Regions from separate parts of the Pseudomonas sp. NyZ480 genome, predicted to be linked through region 2. Evidence: riboswitches for the same ligand, from Rfam matches in the RefSeq annotation. Region 2 holds a riboswitch; each other region holds the start of a gene.
The links. A riboswitch is a leader RNA that binds a small molecule or an ion and turns the genes downstream of it on or off. The one in region 2 is predicted to bind cobalamin.
Positions count from the first base shown of each region.

Region 1: linked by a shared signal. The riboswitch ahead of cobO (cob(I)yrinic acid a,c-diamide adenosyltransferase) and the one ahead of P3R38_RS15345 (TonB-dependent receptor) in region 2 are both predicted to bind cobalamin.
Region 3: linked by a shared signal. The riboswitch ahead of cobW (cobalamin biosynthesis protein CobW) and the one ahead of P3R38_RS15345 (TonB-dependent receptor) in region 2 are both predicted to bind cobalamin.
Region 4: linked by a shared signal. The riboswitch ahead of P3R38_RS10715 (ABC transporter substrate-binding protein) and the one ahead of P3R38_RS15345 (TonB-dependent receptor) in region 2 are both predicted to bind cobalamin.

Region 1 is NZ_CP120626.1:1,347,139-1,351,004, forward strand. Features, by position in the region: gene P3R38_RS06065 (NlpC/P60 family protein) at 1-507, shown strand, start outside; gene P3R38_RS06070 (C40 family peptidase) at 643-1,176, shown strand; cobalamin riboswitch at 1,320-1,538, shown strand; gene cobO (cob(I)yrinic acid a,c-diamide adenosyltransferase) at 1,661-2,272, shown strand; gene P3R38_RS06080 (cobyrinate a,c-diamide synthase) at 2,269-3,564, shown strand; gene bluB (5,6-dimethylbenzimidazole synthase) at 3,561-3,866, shown strand, end outside.
Region 2 is NZ_CP120626.1:3,339,844-3,343,709, reverse strand. Features, by position in the region: gene P3R38_RS15345 (TonB-dependent receptor) at 1-1,770, opposite strand, end outside; cobalamin riboswitch at 1,879-2,085, opposite strand; gene P3R38_RS15340 (N-acetyltransferase) at 2,137-2,706, opposite strand; gene P3R38_RS15335 (carboxymuconolactone decarboxylase family protein) at 2,782-3,126, opposite strand; gene lpxO (lipid A hydroxylase LpxO) at 3,179-3,866, opposite strand, start outside.
Region 3 is NZ_CP120626.1:2,961,062-2,964,927, forward strand. Features, by position in the region: gene cobN (cobaltochelatase subunit CobN) at 1-732, opposite strand, end outside; gene cobW (cobalamin biosynthesis protein CobW) at 736-1,803, opposite strand; cobalamin riboswitch at 1,898-2,107, opposite strand; partial or broken gene P3R38_RS13530 (IS481 family transposase) at 2,142-2,278, opposite strand.
Region 4 is NZ_CP120626.1:2,330,156-2,334,021, forward strand. Features, by position in the region: gene P3R38_RS10705 (ABC transporter ATP-binding protein) at 1-292, opposite strand, end outside; gene P3R38_RS10710 (iron chelate uptake ABC transporter family permease subunit) at 289-1,305, opposite strand; gene P3R38_RS10715 (ABC transporter substrate-binding protein) at 1,305-2,315, opposite strand; cobalamin riboswitch at 2,442-2,641, opposite strand; gene P3R38_RS10720 (DUF1624 domain-containing protein) at 2,671-3,837, opposite strand.

The sequences.
Region 1 (3,866 bases), 2.0 Mb from region 2:
AAGACTTCCACTTCGTCGGTATTCAGCGAAGAGGACCTGGCCACCGAAGATGACCTGGAGGCTTTCTCCAGCGGCAAGCCTTACCAATTGCCGGCCCTGGCCGACAGTATTCTCGAACGTGGCATGTCGTTGATCGGCACGCGCTACCGTTTCGGCGGTACCTCGGAGAAGTCGGGCTTCGACTGCAGCGGTTTCATCGGCTACCTGTTCCGCGAAGAGGCGGGTGTGACCTTGCCGCGCTCTACCCGCGAGATGATCAACGTCGACGCACCGAAAGTGGCGCGCAACAAGCTCAAGCCGGGCGATTTGCTGTTCTTCAGCACCAATGGCCGTGGTCGTGTCAGCCATGCTGGCATCTACCTGGGTGACAACCAGTTCATCCACTCCAGCAGCCGCCGCAGCGGTGGTGTGCGCATCGACAGCCTCGGTGATCGCTACTGGAGCAAGACCTTCATCGAAGCCAAGCGAGCCTTGGCGATGGCGCCGACCAATATCGCGCGCAACTGATGGCAAAATGATGTACCCTGCCGCGGCGGCGATGCTGAAAAGCTCGCCGCCGTGCGCATTTATAGAAAGCGTCTAATCTAAATTCTCAACTCTTTTGGGCTGCGGCCCTACGGTCTCAGACAGGAAGTTCTGGCCATGGCGATGACGGCGCGCTTCGCATTCCTTTCCCTGGTGGCTCTGCTTGCCGCCTGTTCCAGCCATGCTCCGGCACCGGCCCCTGTGGTTCAGCCACAGATCCCGTACGCCCAGCCTGACATTTCGCCGATTGCCGACGATGTGCTCATACGCGCCATCGGCCTGGTCGGTACCCCCTATCGCTGGGGCGGTAACACGCCGGATTCCGGCTTCGATTGCAGTGGCCTGATCGGCTATGTCTACCGCGATGCAGCGGGCATCAGCCTGCCGCGATCGACCCGCGAAATGATCGTCATGCGTGCGCCAACGGTGGACCTCAATGCGCTGCAGTCCGGGGACTTGGTGTTCTTCGCCACCGGTGGCGGCTCGCAAGTGAGCCATGCCGGGATCTACGTGGGCGAAGGCCGCTTCGTGCATGCGCCTTCCACAGGCGGCACGGTGCGCCTGGACTACCTGTCCAACAGCTACTGGGCCAAGGCCTACCTGCAGGCCAAGCGAGTCATTCCCCAAGGCCACCTGGCGCAGAACCGCTGATCAGCTGATCGCATCCCCGGCGAGCGCTGGCGCTTGCGGCGGTCACCGAGGTAAGTCGCCAGGCCACCGCCGCGCCGCGTCCTGGAGAATGACCCCGCTCGTCGAACGAGCGCTTCGATTGACGCTCCCGGCCCAACCCTCTAACCTTCGCGCGTGTTTCAGGTGTCCTGCCAGCCTCGACTGGGCAGGGTGAAACTGGGAAGCCGGTGGGCGTCGGAAGACGCGAGCCCGGCGCTGCCCCCGCAACGGTAGGTGAGACGCGGCCGCGCAGGGCCACTGGGTGAACGCCCGGGAAGGCGCGCAGGCCAGGGCCACAGGCCCGCTCACGAGCCCGGAGACCGGCCTGATACTGCCAACGGCATCACGGAGGGTGATGCGCGGTGCACCGTGACCAGAGCGGGTCATGGCCCCTGCGCGTCCTCCGTCTGCCTGCCTATCGACCTGCCGCCGCTTCTCGCGTGGCGTCAGCCTGCGGAGAACCCTCATGAGCGAAACCACCGAACGCGACGAACGTCATCTGGCGCGTATGCAGCGCAAGAAGGCGATCATCGACGAGCGCATCGCCAATTCCCCCAACGAATGCGGCCTGCTGCTGGTGCTGACCGGCAACGGCAAGGGCAAGAGCAGTTCGGCGTTCGGCATGCTCGCCCGTGCGTTGGGCCATGGCATGCAGTGTGGTGTGGTGCAGTTCATCAAGGGCCGCAACAGCACGGGAGAAGAGCTGTTCTTCCGCCGCTTCCCCGAGCAGGTGCGCTACCACGTCATGGGCGAGGGCTTCACTTGGGAAACCCAGGACCGTCAGCGCGATATCGCTGCTGCCGAAGCGGCCTGGGCGGTGTCGCGGCAGTTGCTGCAGGACCCTTCGGTGCAGTTCGTGGTGCTCGACGAACTGAACATCGCCCTCAAGCATGGCTATCTCGATCTCGACCAGGTGCTGGCCGATATCCAGGCTCGCCCGCCAATGCAGCATGTGATCGTCACCGGCCGCGCAGCCAAGCCCGAAATGATCGAGATGGCTGACACGGTTACCGAAATGGGCATGCTCAAGCATGCGTTCCAGGCCGGTATCCGTGCGCAGAAGGGCGTGGAACTGTGAACCAAGCGCGCCAATGCCCTGCGGTGTTGATCGCCGCACCTGCATCCGGACAAGGCAAGACCACCGTCACCGCTGCGCTGGCACGGCTGCATCGCAACCTTGGGCGCAAGGTACGAGTGTTCAAGTGTGGGCCGGACTTTCTCGACCCGATGATCCTCGAGCGGGCCAGTGGTGCGCCGGTCTACCAATTGGACCTGTGGATGATCGGTGCGCAGGAGAGCCGTCGCTTGCTATGGGAAGCCGCTGCCGAAGCCGACCTGATCCTGATCGAGGGCGTCATGGGCCTGTTCGATGGCACCCCTTCGAGCGCCGATCTGGCGCGTCATTTTGGTGTGCCGGTGTTGGCGGTGATCGACGGCACGGCCATGGCCCAGACCTTTGGAGCATTGGCCTTGGGCCTGGCGCGCTACCAGGCCGACCTGCCGTTCGCCGGCGTGCTGGCCAACCGCGTCGGCAGCCTGCGTCACGCCCAATTGCTCGAAGGCAGCCTGACCGAAGGCCTGCGCTGGTATGGCGGTTTGTCCCGCGAGCGTGGCATCGAGCTGCCCAGTCGTCACCTGGGGCTTGTCCAAGCCAGTGAACTGAATGACCTCGACGCCCGCCTGGATGCAGCTGCCGAAGCCTTGGGCGCCAGTTGCGACGCAAGCCTGCCACCGGCGGTCACTTTCGCCGCACCGGAGCCGCGTCAGCTGTCGTCGTCGTTGGCTGGCGTGCGCATCGGGGTGGCCCGGGACGAAGCGTTCGCCTTCACCTATGGTGCCAACCTCGACGTGCTGCGAAGCCTGGGCGCGCAGCTTGAGTTCTTCTCGCCCCTGCATGACCGTGAAATGCCCCTGGTCGATAGCCTGTACCTGCCGGGAGGCTACCCCGAACTGCACCACCATGCATTGGCTGCCAACACCTCGATGCTCGACGCCCTGCGTGCCCACCACGCGCAAGGCAAGCCCCTGCTGGCGGAGTGTGGCGGCATGCTGTACCTGCTCGACGCGTTGACCGACGTGGCGGGCGAGCGGGCCGAGTTGCTTGGCCTGCTGCCTGGCGAAGCGATCATGCAGAAACGCCTTGCCGCCTTGGCCTTGCAGGCTGTGGAACTGCCAGAGGGCACCTTGCGTGGGCACACATACCACCATTCCCTGACCATGACCGAGCTTGAGCCGATCGCCCGAGGACTCAGCCCCAATGGCGGGCGGGGCAATGAAGCGGTCTATCGCCTGGGGCGCCTGACGGCGTCCTACGTGCACTTCTACTTCCCCTCCAACCCCGAAGCGGCGGCGGCGCTGCTGCAGCCATGAGCGAACACGCCTACAGCGACGCAGAACGCGCCGCCATCTACCGGGTCATCGGCGAGCGTCGCGACATGCGCCATTTCGCCGGTGGCGACATAGCCCCCGAGGTACTTGGTCGGTTGTTGGCGGCCGCGCATCAGGCACCCAGCGTCGGCCTGATGCAGCCCTGGCGGTTCATCCGCATCAGCCAGCGCGAGCTGCGTGGTCGTATCCAGGCCCTGGTTGAACAGGAGCGAGTGCGCACCGCCGAGGCCCTTGGCGAACGCTCCGACGACTTCATGAAGCTCAAGGTCGAAGGGATCAGCGAC
Region 2 (3,866 bases):
GAAGTCGTCGTACGTGGCGCGAACCACGGCGGCGTTGGCCGAGACCTGCCACTGGTGGGGCAAGGCCAGTTCGAGGCTGGCCTCCAGCCCGTCAGAGGTCTGCTGGCCGGCTTGTTGTTTGTCGTGGCTGACAGGGTCGTCCACCAGCAGCTTTTTCTTGACGATGTGGTAAGCCGCCAGGGTCCACTCGCCGCGCCCCTCCCAGAAACGTTGCTTGAGGCCCAGTTCGGTCTGTTTCGACTCGGTCAGGTCATAGTGCATCTGGCCGGGGCTGAGGCTGATCAAATCGTTCACCCCGTCCTCGCTGGTGGCGTACTGACCGTACAGGGACAGGTCATCGTTCACTGCGAACACCAGCCCGGCGCGCCAGTTGCCGCCTTGCAGGCTGTGGTCGCTGCGGGTGCCGTCGACCAGGTTGTCGCGGTCGATATGGTTCTGGTCGCGGCGCACGCCGGTCACCAGCGAGAGGCGCTCGGTGACCCGAAGGCGGTTTTCCGCGAACAGGGCGAAGGTGTGGGTGGTGGACAGCGTCTGCGGGCGCAGCGGCGAGTTGCTGTGGAACGTCGCCGCAGTTGGGTGCCATGGGTCGACGTAGTCGCCACCGACATCGTCGTAGGGTGAGTTGCTGTCGACGTTGAAGCGAATCTTGTTGTACTCGGCGCCGACCAGGGTGGTGCTGGCCAAGCCGAACAGGCGGTGGTCGAGCGTGAAGGTCTGGCGGTCGCCGATCTGCTCCTGATTATGCTTGATCTGCAGGTAGCTCTGGCGCAGCAGTTGGTCACGGTCGGCATCCCAGCTGTAGGCCTCGGCATTGCGCCAATGGCGGCGGCTCTTGATGTAGTAGAGCTGGTTGCTGGCACTGAGGTGGTCGCTGAGGGTCCAGTCGGTGGTGAAACGAGTCCACGCATCACGGTAGCGCTGCACGTCATCGTCGATGTTGTAGTTCTTCTTGCGCAGGCTGGAGCGGTAGTGGCCGTCGATCAAGGGTGTGCCGAAGTCGTTGGCCGGCTCGGCATCGCCGCGCTCGTGGGCCAGGGTGAAGCTGAGGTCGTCGTTGGCGTCGAAGCGCAACGCGGCGCCCAGGGCCAGGCTGCGCGAGTCGGTGCGGTCGACCCAGCCGTTGCTTGCCTGGCGGTTGAGGGTCACCCGGTAGCTGAGGCGCTCGCTGATGCTGCCGCCGCTGTCCAGGCCCAGTTGCTGACGGTCCCAGGCGCCATAGCCCAGGCGCAGATGGTTCTGCACCTGGCCGCTGAATGGCTTTTTGGGGATCACGTTGACCACCGCGCCGGTTGCGCCCTCGCCATACAGCACCGAGGCCGGGCCACGGATCACGTCGATACGCTCGACCAGCCACGGGTCTACCGGAAAAGTCTGGGTGCCCGCGCCCGTGTACAGGCGTGTGCCATCGAACAGGGTCATCACCGATCCATGCCCGGTAAAGCCCCTGGCCGAGAGACCGGTGCCGCCGTCGCCTGGGGTACCGATGAAGGAGATGCCGGGCGAGCGGCTGACTGCATCCTGAACGGTGAGGTTGTTGCGCTGCTGGATCTGTTGTGCGCTGATGCTGCTGGTGCTGGCCGGGGTTTCCAGGGCGCTGAGGTTAAGGCGCGAGCCAGCCTGGGTCGGGGTGGCGAGGTCCACGGCGGCGTCATCGTGGGTGCCGGTGATGGCCGTGGAGGGCAGGGCCAGGGCACTTCGTTCGTCGGCCAGGGCAGGAAAAGTCACGGCCAGGCAGGCCGCCAGTGTGTGAAGCTTGTAAATACGGGACATGTCGTTCCACGGCTGCAGGAATGAATGGATCCCGGTGGAAAACACGCAAAGGTGAGCCACGCACGCAGGCGCGCACGCGCAAACCGGCCTGCGCCCGCCCACCGCGGGTTGCCAAGTGAAGCTCCAGGCCGGTCTCCGGGCTTGCGAGGGTCGTGAAGCCTTCACCTTCCCATGCGTTTGCACAGTGGTATTTCGAAGGGTTCGCTCGCTTACCGTTGCGGGGGCAGCGCCGGACTTGTCGTGTAGCTCGACTCACCGGCTTCCCGTTTCACCCTGCGCGCGGCGGCGCAGGGCACCTGAAACTGGCGCGCATCTGACCATCGAAACGGCTCTGCGTCAATGGATTGCGCGGTATTGCCGATGGCGCTATCGACCCCGGCGGCGTGATACGCGGGCTTCGATGTTCTTGCGCCCGATCAGCAGCGGCGGTTTCTCCACCACCGGTTCGTCGGCCAGCCATTTGTACATCACCAGGCAATCCACCAGCCCAAGACGGGCATGGCGGTAGGCCTTGGGCAGGCGACCGACCGTTTCGAAACCCAGTTTCCGCCACAGCGCCACGGCCACTTCGTTGCTGGCCACCACCGAGTTGAACTGCAGGGCCAGGAAGCCCTCCTGGCGTGCCAGCTTTTGCGAGTGCTCGCACATCATCCGCGCCACGCCGCGCCCGCGGGCGGCTTCGCAAACCATATAGCCGCAGTTGCCCACATGGGCGCCGGGACCTGCCGCGTTGGCCTTGAGGTAATACGAACCGAGCACCTCGCCGTTCGCTTCGGCAACCAGGGTATGCAGGGGCAGTTCCAGCCACAGTTGCCGGGCGTGTTCGAAAGTGAGGGCAGGGTCGTAGGCGTAGGTTTCGCGGGCCTGGATGACGGCCTGGAAGGTTGGCCAGAAGCGCTCGAAGTCTTCGGGCGTCATGGGGCGGATGTGGATCATGCGGGTTCCTGCAAGGGCTGAGGTGCCCAGTCTGAGTAACGCGGCGCCGTCGCGCAAGGGCGGCGCCGCCAGGCCTCAGCTGTCGGCCTTGCCAACGGCATCCAGTGCCCGGGCCGAGTAGACCAGCGCGGCACCCGCATTCATGGCGACGGCCACGCCCAGGGCTTCGGCGATTTCTTCGCGGGTGGCGCCGTGTTTGACGGCTTGCTGCGAGTGCACGGCGATGCAGCCGTCGCAGCGGGTGGTGACCGCCACGGCCAGGGAGATCAACTCGCGAGTCTTGGCGTCCAGGTGGTTGGTCTTGGCACCCGCACCGCTGGCCGTCATGTAGCCGGCCACGGTGTCGGGGGAGAGTTGCTTGAGATCGCCGATGCCGGCCATCAACTGCTTACGGTAGGCGTCCCAGTCCATCATGCTCATCGTCTTCACCTTGTTGGGGTTTGGGCAGGAGCTTTCAGGGTAGTCCAAGCCTTCAGATATAGATGAACACCAGCAGCAGTGCCGCGACCACGGCCCACTTTTCCAGGTAGTAGCGGGTACGGTTACGCTTCTTCAGCGCCTTGCCGCGCTCACGGATCCGGTAGATGCGGGTGAACAGACGGTTGATGCCGCCGGTCTTGTCGTTGGCGGTGTTCGGCGCGGCGGCGGCGGCCATGACATTGCGGCTGAACCAGCGGTTGAAGGCGGTCGCCCAGCGGTACTTGAGCGGACGCTCGACGTCGCAGAACAGGATGATGCGGTTGTGATCGGTGGTATTGGCGGCGTAGTGGATGTACGTTTCGTCGAACACCACCGCTTCGCCATCGCGCCAGGAATACTTTTCGCCATCCACATCGATGTAGCAGCCGTCGTCGTTCGGTGTATCCAGGCCCAGATGGTAGCGGTAGGAGCCGGCGTAGGGGTCGCGGTGGCGCACCAGTTTCGCACCCGGCGGTAGGGTGGCGAACATCGCCGCCTTGACCGTGCCGATGCCTTGGAGCAACTCGGTGGTGCGTGGGCACAGGCTCATGGCCGAGGGGTGGCTTTCGCCGTACCACTTCAGGTAGAAGCGCTTCCAGCCGGTCTTGAAGAACGAGTTGAAGCCAACGTCGTCGTAATTCTCGGATTTCTTGATGGCACCGGCATGCAGCAGTTGCTGGGCCTCTTCACGGATTTCCTGC
Region 3 (3,866 bases), 380 kb from region 2:
GCTTTCCTTGAGGCTGGCCACCGCGATGGGCAATGGATTGAGCCCGGCCTTCTGCAAGCGCTTGCAAAACACGTCGATGAATGCGGTATTGGCCGCCTGCAAGTGCGAGCGGTAAAACAGCACCGGTGCCACCGGCTGTTCCGGGCGCCAATGGCCATACCAGTCTTGGATTGATGCACTGGCCTTGGTGGGGTGATAGACGGCGGTCCGGGGCAGCGGTTGAGGCTCGTCCCAGGCGTAGTCGCAGCCCAGCCACTGGCTAGCGATGCAGTTGAACAGGTTGACGGCATTGGCCTTGCCGCCCTGGCGCAGGTAGTGCCACAGGCGGTCCGCCTGCTCGGGGGCCACCGTGCTCAAACCGGTAAGTTCGGGGTCCGGGCGATCATCGCCGGGCACCAGAATCAACTGCACCCCGCGCGCTGCCAGTTCGACCAGCTGTTCGACGCCATAGCGCCAGTAGCCGACGCCGCCGTGCAGCGAGACCAGGATCACCTTGGCATGGCGCAGCACCTGGTCGACATACAGGTCGACCGAAGCATGATTCTGCACCTGCATAGGGTTGGCTAGACGTACGCTGGGGAAGCCAGGCGGCAGTTGCTCGGCGGTGTCGGCGAGCAACGCCAGGTGCGAATCGCCGCTGCAGAGGATCACCAGGTCGGCGGGGGTCTGGCCGAGGTCGGCGATGCTGTCGTCCGGCACGAAACCGCCGGGCTGGGTCCGCAGCAGGTGCATGGGTCAGGCGCCCAGGGCCTTGCGCAGTCGCGCTTCCAGTTCACTGGCGTTCAGCTCCTGGCCGATCAGCACCAGGCGGGTGATACGCGGCTCGTCGGCGCGCCAGGCGCGATCGAAATGCTTGTCGAAGCGCGTGCCCACGCCCTGCACCAGCAGGCGCATCGGCTTGCCCGGAATGGCCGCGAAGCCTTTGGCGCGCAGAATGCCGAATTCGACCACCAACTGGGTCAGGGCATCGAGCAGCAAGCTTTCATCGGCTTCGGGCAGGTCGATGGAGATGGAGTCGAAGGCATCGTGGTCATGATCGTCATGGTCGTCGTCATCGTGGTGCGAATCGTGGTGGGTGCGGCGACCGTCGATATGCGCCTCGGATTCAGCCCCCACGCCCAGTAGTACGTCCAGTGGCAGGCGACCGCTGCTGGCTTCGATCACCTTGACTGCTGGCGGCAGCTCTTCGGCGACTTCCGCCCGGACCTTAGCCAGGCCTTGGGCGTCGATCAGGTCGGCCTTGTTGAGCACCACCAGGTCGGCACTGGCCAGTTGGTCGGCGAACAGTTCGTGCAGCGGCGATTCGTGGTCCAGGTTGGGGTCGAGCTTGCGCTGGGCATCTACCTGGTCTGGATAGGCTGCGAATGTGCCGGCGGCCACCGCCGGGCTGTCGACCACGGTGATGACGGCGTCCACAGTGCAGGCATTGCGAATTTCCGGCCACTGGAAGGCCTGTACCAGGGGTTTTGGCAGGGCCAGGCCGCTGGTTTCAATGAGAATGTGGTCGAGGTCGCCACGGCGCGCCACCAATTCGCGCATTACTGGGAAGAACTCTTCCTGTACGGTGCAGCACAGGCAGCCATTGGCCAGTTCGTAGACGCGTCCGCTGGCTTCTTCCTCGGTGCAACCGATGCTGCACTGCTTGAGAATTTCGCCGTCGATACCCAGTTCGCCGAATTCATTGACGATTACCGCGATACGGCGGCCTTGGGCATTGTCGAGCATGTGCCGGAGCAACGTGGTTTTGCCCGAGCCGAGGAAGCCGGTGACGATGGTGACGGGTAGCTTGGCCAGTGTTTTCATGTCGCAATGCCCTTGGCAGGATGGCGGGCATGCGGGACGAGAGCCACGGGCCAGTGGCCGGGCTTATTCGCCACCGGATCACCCCGCCCGGTTGAAAGTCGAAATCGTCCGAGGCAGGTCTCCTGGCTTGCACTGCTTCGCCCTCTCTCTGCGGGGGCTTGAGGGATGACGCCTTCCCGCGCTTGGGCGCAGTGGCTGTGTCGATCCGTTGTCGGTGCTTACAGTTGCGGGGGCAGCCGCGGCTTGTACCGCGTTCCCGTCTTAGCTTCGGCGCAGCCGAAGAACCTCGAAGCGGCAAGGCTACGCGTGGGGTGGCAGGTGGTCAACTGTTCGCACAATCGCTCGACCCATTTGTAGCCGGTCTTTCGGCTGATCTCGTAGGCCTGGCATAGGGCGCTGAAGCTGGGCGCCCCTTGCAGGAATCCGCGATGAAAAGCATTTTCAGGTCCATAGGTTTCAGCTCTCGCCAAGGCATGGTCAGAACCTCGAATACCGACCCTGTCAGTCAAAGACTGTTACCTATGTGCGTGATCTGATTTGTAACCCATGTGGGTGAGTCATGCCGCCAGACCTTTTTGGCTACTTTTTGGGGCGTCTGCCAAAAAGTGACCCGCTGTAAGAGCGGAAAGGTGGTTGAGCGTCGCTTTGGCAAATGGATATGCCCATGCATCCATAAACCAAAACTTTGAAGCACAGATTTAAGGGCGGCATTCAGATAGCGTGAATATCCATTCGCCATGGAGGGGCTCATTCACCCTTTCGCCTTTACGGCGACCTACTTTTGCTCTTGGGCAAAAGTAGGCAAAAACCGCTGGCTCCTATCATCCGGCCCCTACGCTTCGCTTCGGGGTTCCCTCGCTACGGGCTTGCTCCCGGGAGGACCGCGCTGAACGGCCCCTCCTGGGCCGCAGCGCTTGACGGGCATCCATGCCCGTCACCTCCCTCCGCAAGCCCTACGCTCGGCCTACTGACGTCGCAATTTGCAGCGCCTGGAATATCGCGCATTAAAAGCAAAAGCGGAGCATGAAATACCAACTCCGAACAACAACAACAACAACAACAACAACAACAACAACAGCTAAACCAGCCGCACATTCAATATTAAAACTATAAATGCGAGGCAAATTTTCTTTTGCTTCGCTTTGCTCTTGCTTCTAGCGCGCGGTAGTTCAGACGCCACCTAATGCGACTTCAGGAGGCCGAGCGCAGGGCTTGCGCAGGGAGGTGACGGGCATGGATGCCCGTCAAGCGCTGCGGCCCAGGAGGGGCCGTTCAGCGCGGTCCTCCCGGAGCAAGCCCGGAGCGAGGGAACCCCGGAGCGCAGCGCAGGGGCCGGATGATAGGAGCCAGACTTTTTTGGTTACTTTTTGGGGCGTCTGCCAAAAAGTGACCCGCTGTAAGAGCGGAAAGGTGATTGAGCGTCACCTTGGCAAATGGATATGCTCACGCATCCAGAAACCAAAACTTCAAACTTCAAACTTCAAAGCACAGATTTAAGGGCGGCATTCAGATAGCGTGAATATCCATTCGCCATGGAGGCGCTCACTCACCTTTTCGCCTTTACGGCGACCTACTTTTGCTCTTGGGCAAAAGTAGGCAAAAACCGCTGGCTCCTATCATCCGGCCCCTACGCTTCGCTTCGGGGTTCCCTCGCTACGGGCTTGCTCCCGGGAGGACCGCGCTGAACGGCCCCTCCTGGGCCGCAGCGCTTGACGGGCATCCATGCCCGTCACCTCCCTCCGCAAGCCCTACGCTCGGCCTACTGACGTCGCAATTTGCAGCGTCTGGGATATCGCGCATTAAAAGCAAAAGCGGAGCATGAAATACCAACTCCCAACTCCCAACAACAACAACAACAACAACAACAACAACAACAGCTAAACCAGCCGCACATTCAACATTAAAACTATAAATTCGAGGCGGACTTTCTTTTGCTTCGCTTTGCTCTTGCTTCTAGCGCGCGGTAGTTCAGGCGCCACCTAATGCGACTTTAGGAGGCCGAGCGCAGGGCTTGCGCAGGGAGGTGACGGGCATGGATGCCCGTCAAGCGCTGCGGCCCAGGA
Region 4 (3,866 bases), 1.0 Mb from region 2:
CGAGGGTGTCGGCCTGCTGTTCGACCAGCGCCAGAGTCTGGGCGATACGCCGTCGGGGAAGCCGCGCCAAGGCGTTACCGAGCAACTGGACACTGCCGCTGGCCGGCGCGCGTAGCCCGGCCAGCACTTTGAGCAAAGACGATTTACCCGAACCATTCGGGCCGACGATCCCCAGCGTTTCGCCGGTGACCAAGGTGAGGTCGATATCGCGGAGCACGAGATTGCCCGACAATTCGAGGCTCAGGCCCTGACAGGCGAGTGGGGCGATGGGCGCATTGATCATGAGGGTCATGGGCGCCCCCGACGGCTGACCAGGATCAGCGCGAACACAGGCGCGCCGATCAATGCGGTGACCACGCCAACCGGTATCACTTGGCCCGCAATCAGCGTGCGTGACAGTACATCGGCGGCGATCAGGAACAAGGCGCCGCCCAGGGCGCTGGCCGGCAGCAGGTGGCTATGGCCAGGGCCGAGCAGCAAGCGCAGGGCGTGGGGAATCACTAAACCGACAAAACCGATGGCCCCGACGATCGACACCATCACCGCTGTCACCAATGCAGCGCAACTGATCAGCAGCAACTGGGTGCGACGCACGGCAATACCCAGCGACGCTGCCGAGTCGACTCCGAAAGTAAAGGCATCCAGCGTGCGGCGGTGCCACAGGCACACCACCAGGCCGGCCAGCGCCACTGGAAGTGCCAGCCACACCGATGGCCAGCGCACGCCACTGAGGTTGCCCAACAGCCAGAACAGGATGCCACGCGCCTGCTCGGCGGTGGCCGACTTGGTGATCAGGAAGGCAGTCAGTGCATTGAACAGTTGCGAGCCGGCAATGCCTGCGAGGATGACCTGGGCGCTGTTGCCAGTGGAGCCGCTGGTGCGGGCCAGCACCAATACCAGCGCGAAGGCAGCGAGTGCACCGAGGAACGCACCTGCTGACATGCTCAGTGCCATGCCACCGAACCCCAGCAAGCCCACCAGCACCGCACCGGTCGAAGCGCCTGCCGAGAGGCCCAGCAAGTAAGGCTCGGCCAGCGGGTTGCGCAGCAATGCCTGGAGAATCACCCCGCAGGTCGCCAGCCCGGCACCGCAGGCGGCAGCCACCAGGGTGCGGGTCAGACGGTAGTTCCAGACGATGCCCGCATCGATCGGGTCGACCGGGTAACCAGCCTGCCACAGGTGGTTGGCCAGCACTTGGTAAACCACGCTGGACGATACGTTGGCCTCTCCGATGACGGTGCCGGCCAGGACGGCGGCGAGCAGGGCCATTGCCGACAGGACGCTATAAATCAACAAACGCTTCATCACGGCGCCGCATTGCCGCTGGCGAAGGCGGCAGACAAAGTCTGCAGGCCACGGAACAGACGGATGCCGGCCTGCATGGCATCTGCATCGAGGATGATGATGCGGTTGTTCTTCACCGCGTCCATGTTGCGGGTCACCGGGTCGTTGTGCAGGAAGTCGAGTTTTTTCTGGTAGTCGTCGGCGGGGAAGCGGCGGCGGTCCATGCGGGCAATGATCAGCCAGGTTGGATTGGCCTTGGCCAGCGTTTCCCAGCCCACGGTCGGCCATTCCTCGTTGGACTCGACCACATTGCGCACACCGAGGGTGCGCAGCATGAAGTCAGCCACCCCTTGGCGACCAGCCACATAAGGGTCTATCTGGAAGTCGGCGCTGGAGAACCAGAACAATGCGCTGGTGTTGGAGAGGTCCTTGCCTGCAACGTGCTTTCTGGCACTGTCCAGGCTTGCCTTGAGATCGGCGTTCAATGCCGCGCCGCGGTCCTGCACGTCGAAGATCTCGGCCAGTTGGCTGACGCTTTTGTAGATGCTCTGGACCTGGAAAGCTTGTAGACGGGTACCGTCGGCTCCGACCAGGTTGTCCTTGCCTTCGCAGTCCGATGGCAGCAGGTACGTAGGAATCTTCAGCTCATCGAACTGCTCGCGGGTTGCCACGACGCCCTGGGCGCCGACCATCCACTCGAATTGCACCGCCACCAACCGTGGGCGCTTGCCCACCACGGCTTCGAAACTGGGGTCGTTGTCGGCCAGCCGCTCGACCTTGTCGTTCACCGCCTTGTACTCGGGCAGCACATTGTTGAACCACAGCGAAGTGCCGGCCACTTTGTCGCCCAGCCCAAGGGCATAGAGGATCTCGGTCGCCGCCTGGCCGATGGTGACGGCGCGCTCGGGGGCCTGGGCGAAGGTCTGGGGCCGGCCACAGTTGTCGACGGTGAGCGGGTAGTGGGTGGTAGCGGCCTGGGCCAGGCCGGCGAGGCTCAGGCCTGCAAGCAGGGTGGTGAAGCGCAGCAGCATGTGGGGGCGATCTCCTATCGGACAGTTCACGGCATGAACGCACGGACAGGCATCGCCAAGCCCCATGCGCACGGCGTGGGGCTGCACCCGGGAACGGGTGGAGATGGCCATCCCGGACACCCCGCCGGTTGGTGAATGTAGGCCGGCAGGTCTCCTGACTGGTGCGTCCTTGCCCGGCTCCGGCCTTCCCGGATCGGCAGACCCAGTGGCTTGGTTGGAGCAGGCTCGGCACCTACAGTTGCGGGGGCAGTTCCGATTGGCCAGTGAAAGCTGGCCCTGGATTCCCTATTAATTCCGTGGTGGAAACCGGCGGGCCGCATGGTAGACCATTCGGCCGCCGGGTGAAAACGTCATATCAGAAGTACTTCAGCCAGCTGATGTCGCGGCGACGCGCCTTCAAGCGGCCAAATGCCCGCACCGGCAGGTACAGCGCCACCGCCAGCAGCACGGCGACCAGCCACACTGCACCGATCCCGTCGAAGCCAAAATACTGGCCCTGGTTCAGCCCGAACAGGGCGACGCAGGCCAGGTACAACAGCTTCAGGACGTAAAGGTGCAACAAGTAAAAGAACATGGGGGCTGCGCCAAACACGGCCAAGGCCCTGATCCAGCGAGCCTGGCCGGCACGTTCGAAGACGCGCAGCAGCACGAGGCCGCCCCCCAGGGTCAGGGCCAGGAACAGCAGTGAAGGAGGGTACTTGGTGATGTTGAAGAAGCTCATCGCCGTCTGCGTCAAGGTTGGGTAACCGCTCCAGGGGGCCTCGCCATAGCCATTGATCATGCGCAGCACGACGAAGCCCAGCAGGGCGATCACGCCGGCCATCAGCAGACGATGCTGGCGTTGGCCTGCGTCGCTGCCGCGGGCGAACCATGGACCCATGCCATAGCCCAGGGCGATGACGCCAATCCATGGCAACACCGGGTAGGACGTGCGTAGGCGCAGGCCGTCGGAGAGCGTCAACCAACCACGATCATGCAAGATGGCCCACGGGACATGCAGAGCCGATCCCGGCTCGAAGTGCAGGCCGTCGAGCAGGTTGTGCCCGGCCACGATGACAGCGCCCACGGCGAGCATCAGCGGACGCGGCAGCCACACCAGCACAGACAGGGCAATCATGCTCACGCCAATGGCCCAGATCACCTGCAAGTAGATGACGGTGGGCGGCAGTTGGAAGGTCCAGGCGAAGTTGACCAGGGTGAACTCCAGTGCCACCAGGAACAGCCCGCGCTTGAACAGAAATGCCGACACATCGCTGCGGCCCTTGTGCTTTTCGCCGTACAGCCAGGCCGAAAGGCCAGTGAGCAGGACGAACACCGGGGCGCACAGATGGGCGAGGGTACGACTGACGAACAGCGAGGGCTCGGTGGTGTCGATGTCCATCGGGTCGCCTACCTGGCGGTGCAGGAAGAAGGTTTCGCGGACGTGGTCCAGCAACATGAACACGATCACCAGGCCGCGCAGGGCATCGATGCTGTGCAGGCGCTGGGTGAGTTGGGTAGGCGTGGCTATGGCGCTTGTCATAGGGGGTCGCAGGCAGGAACCATTATCAA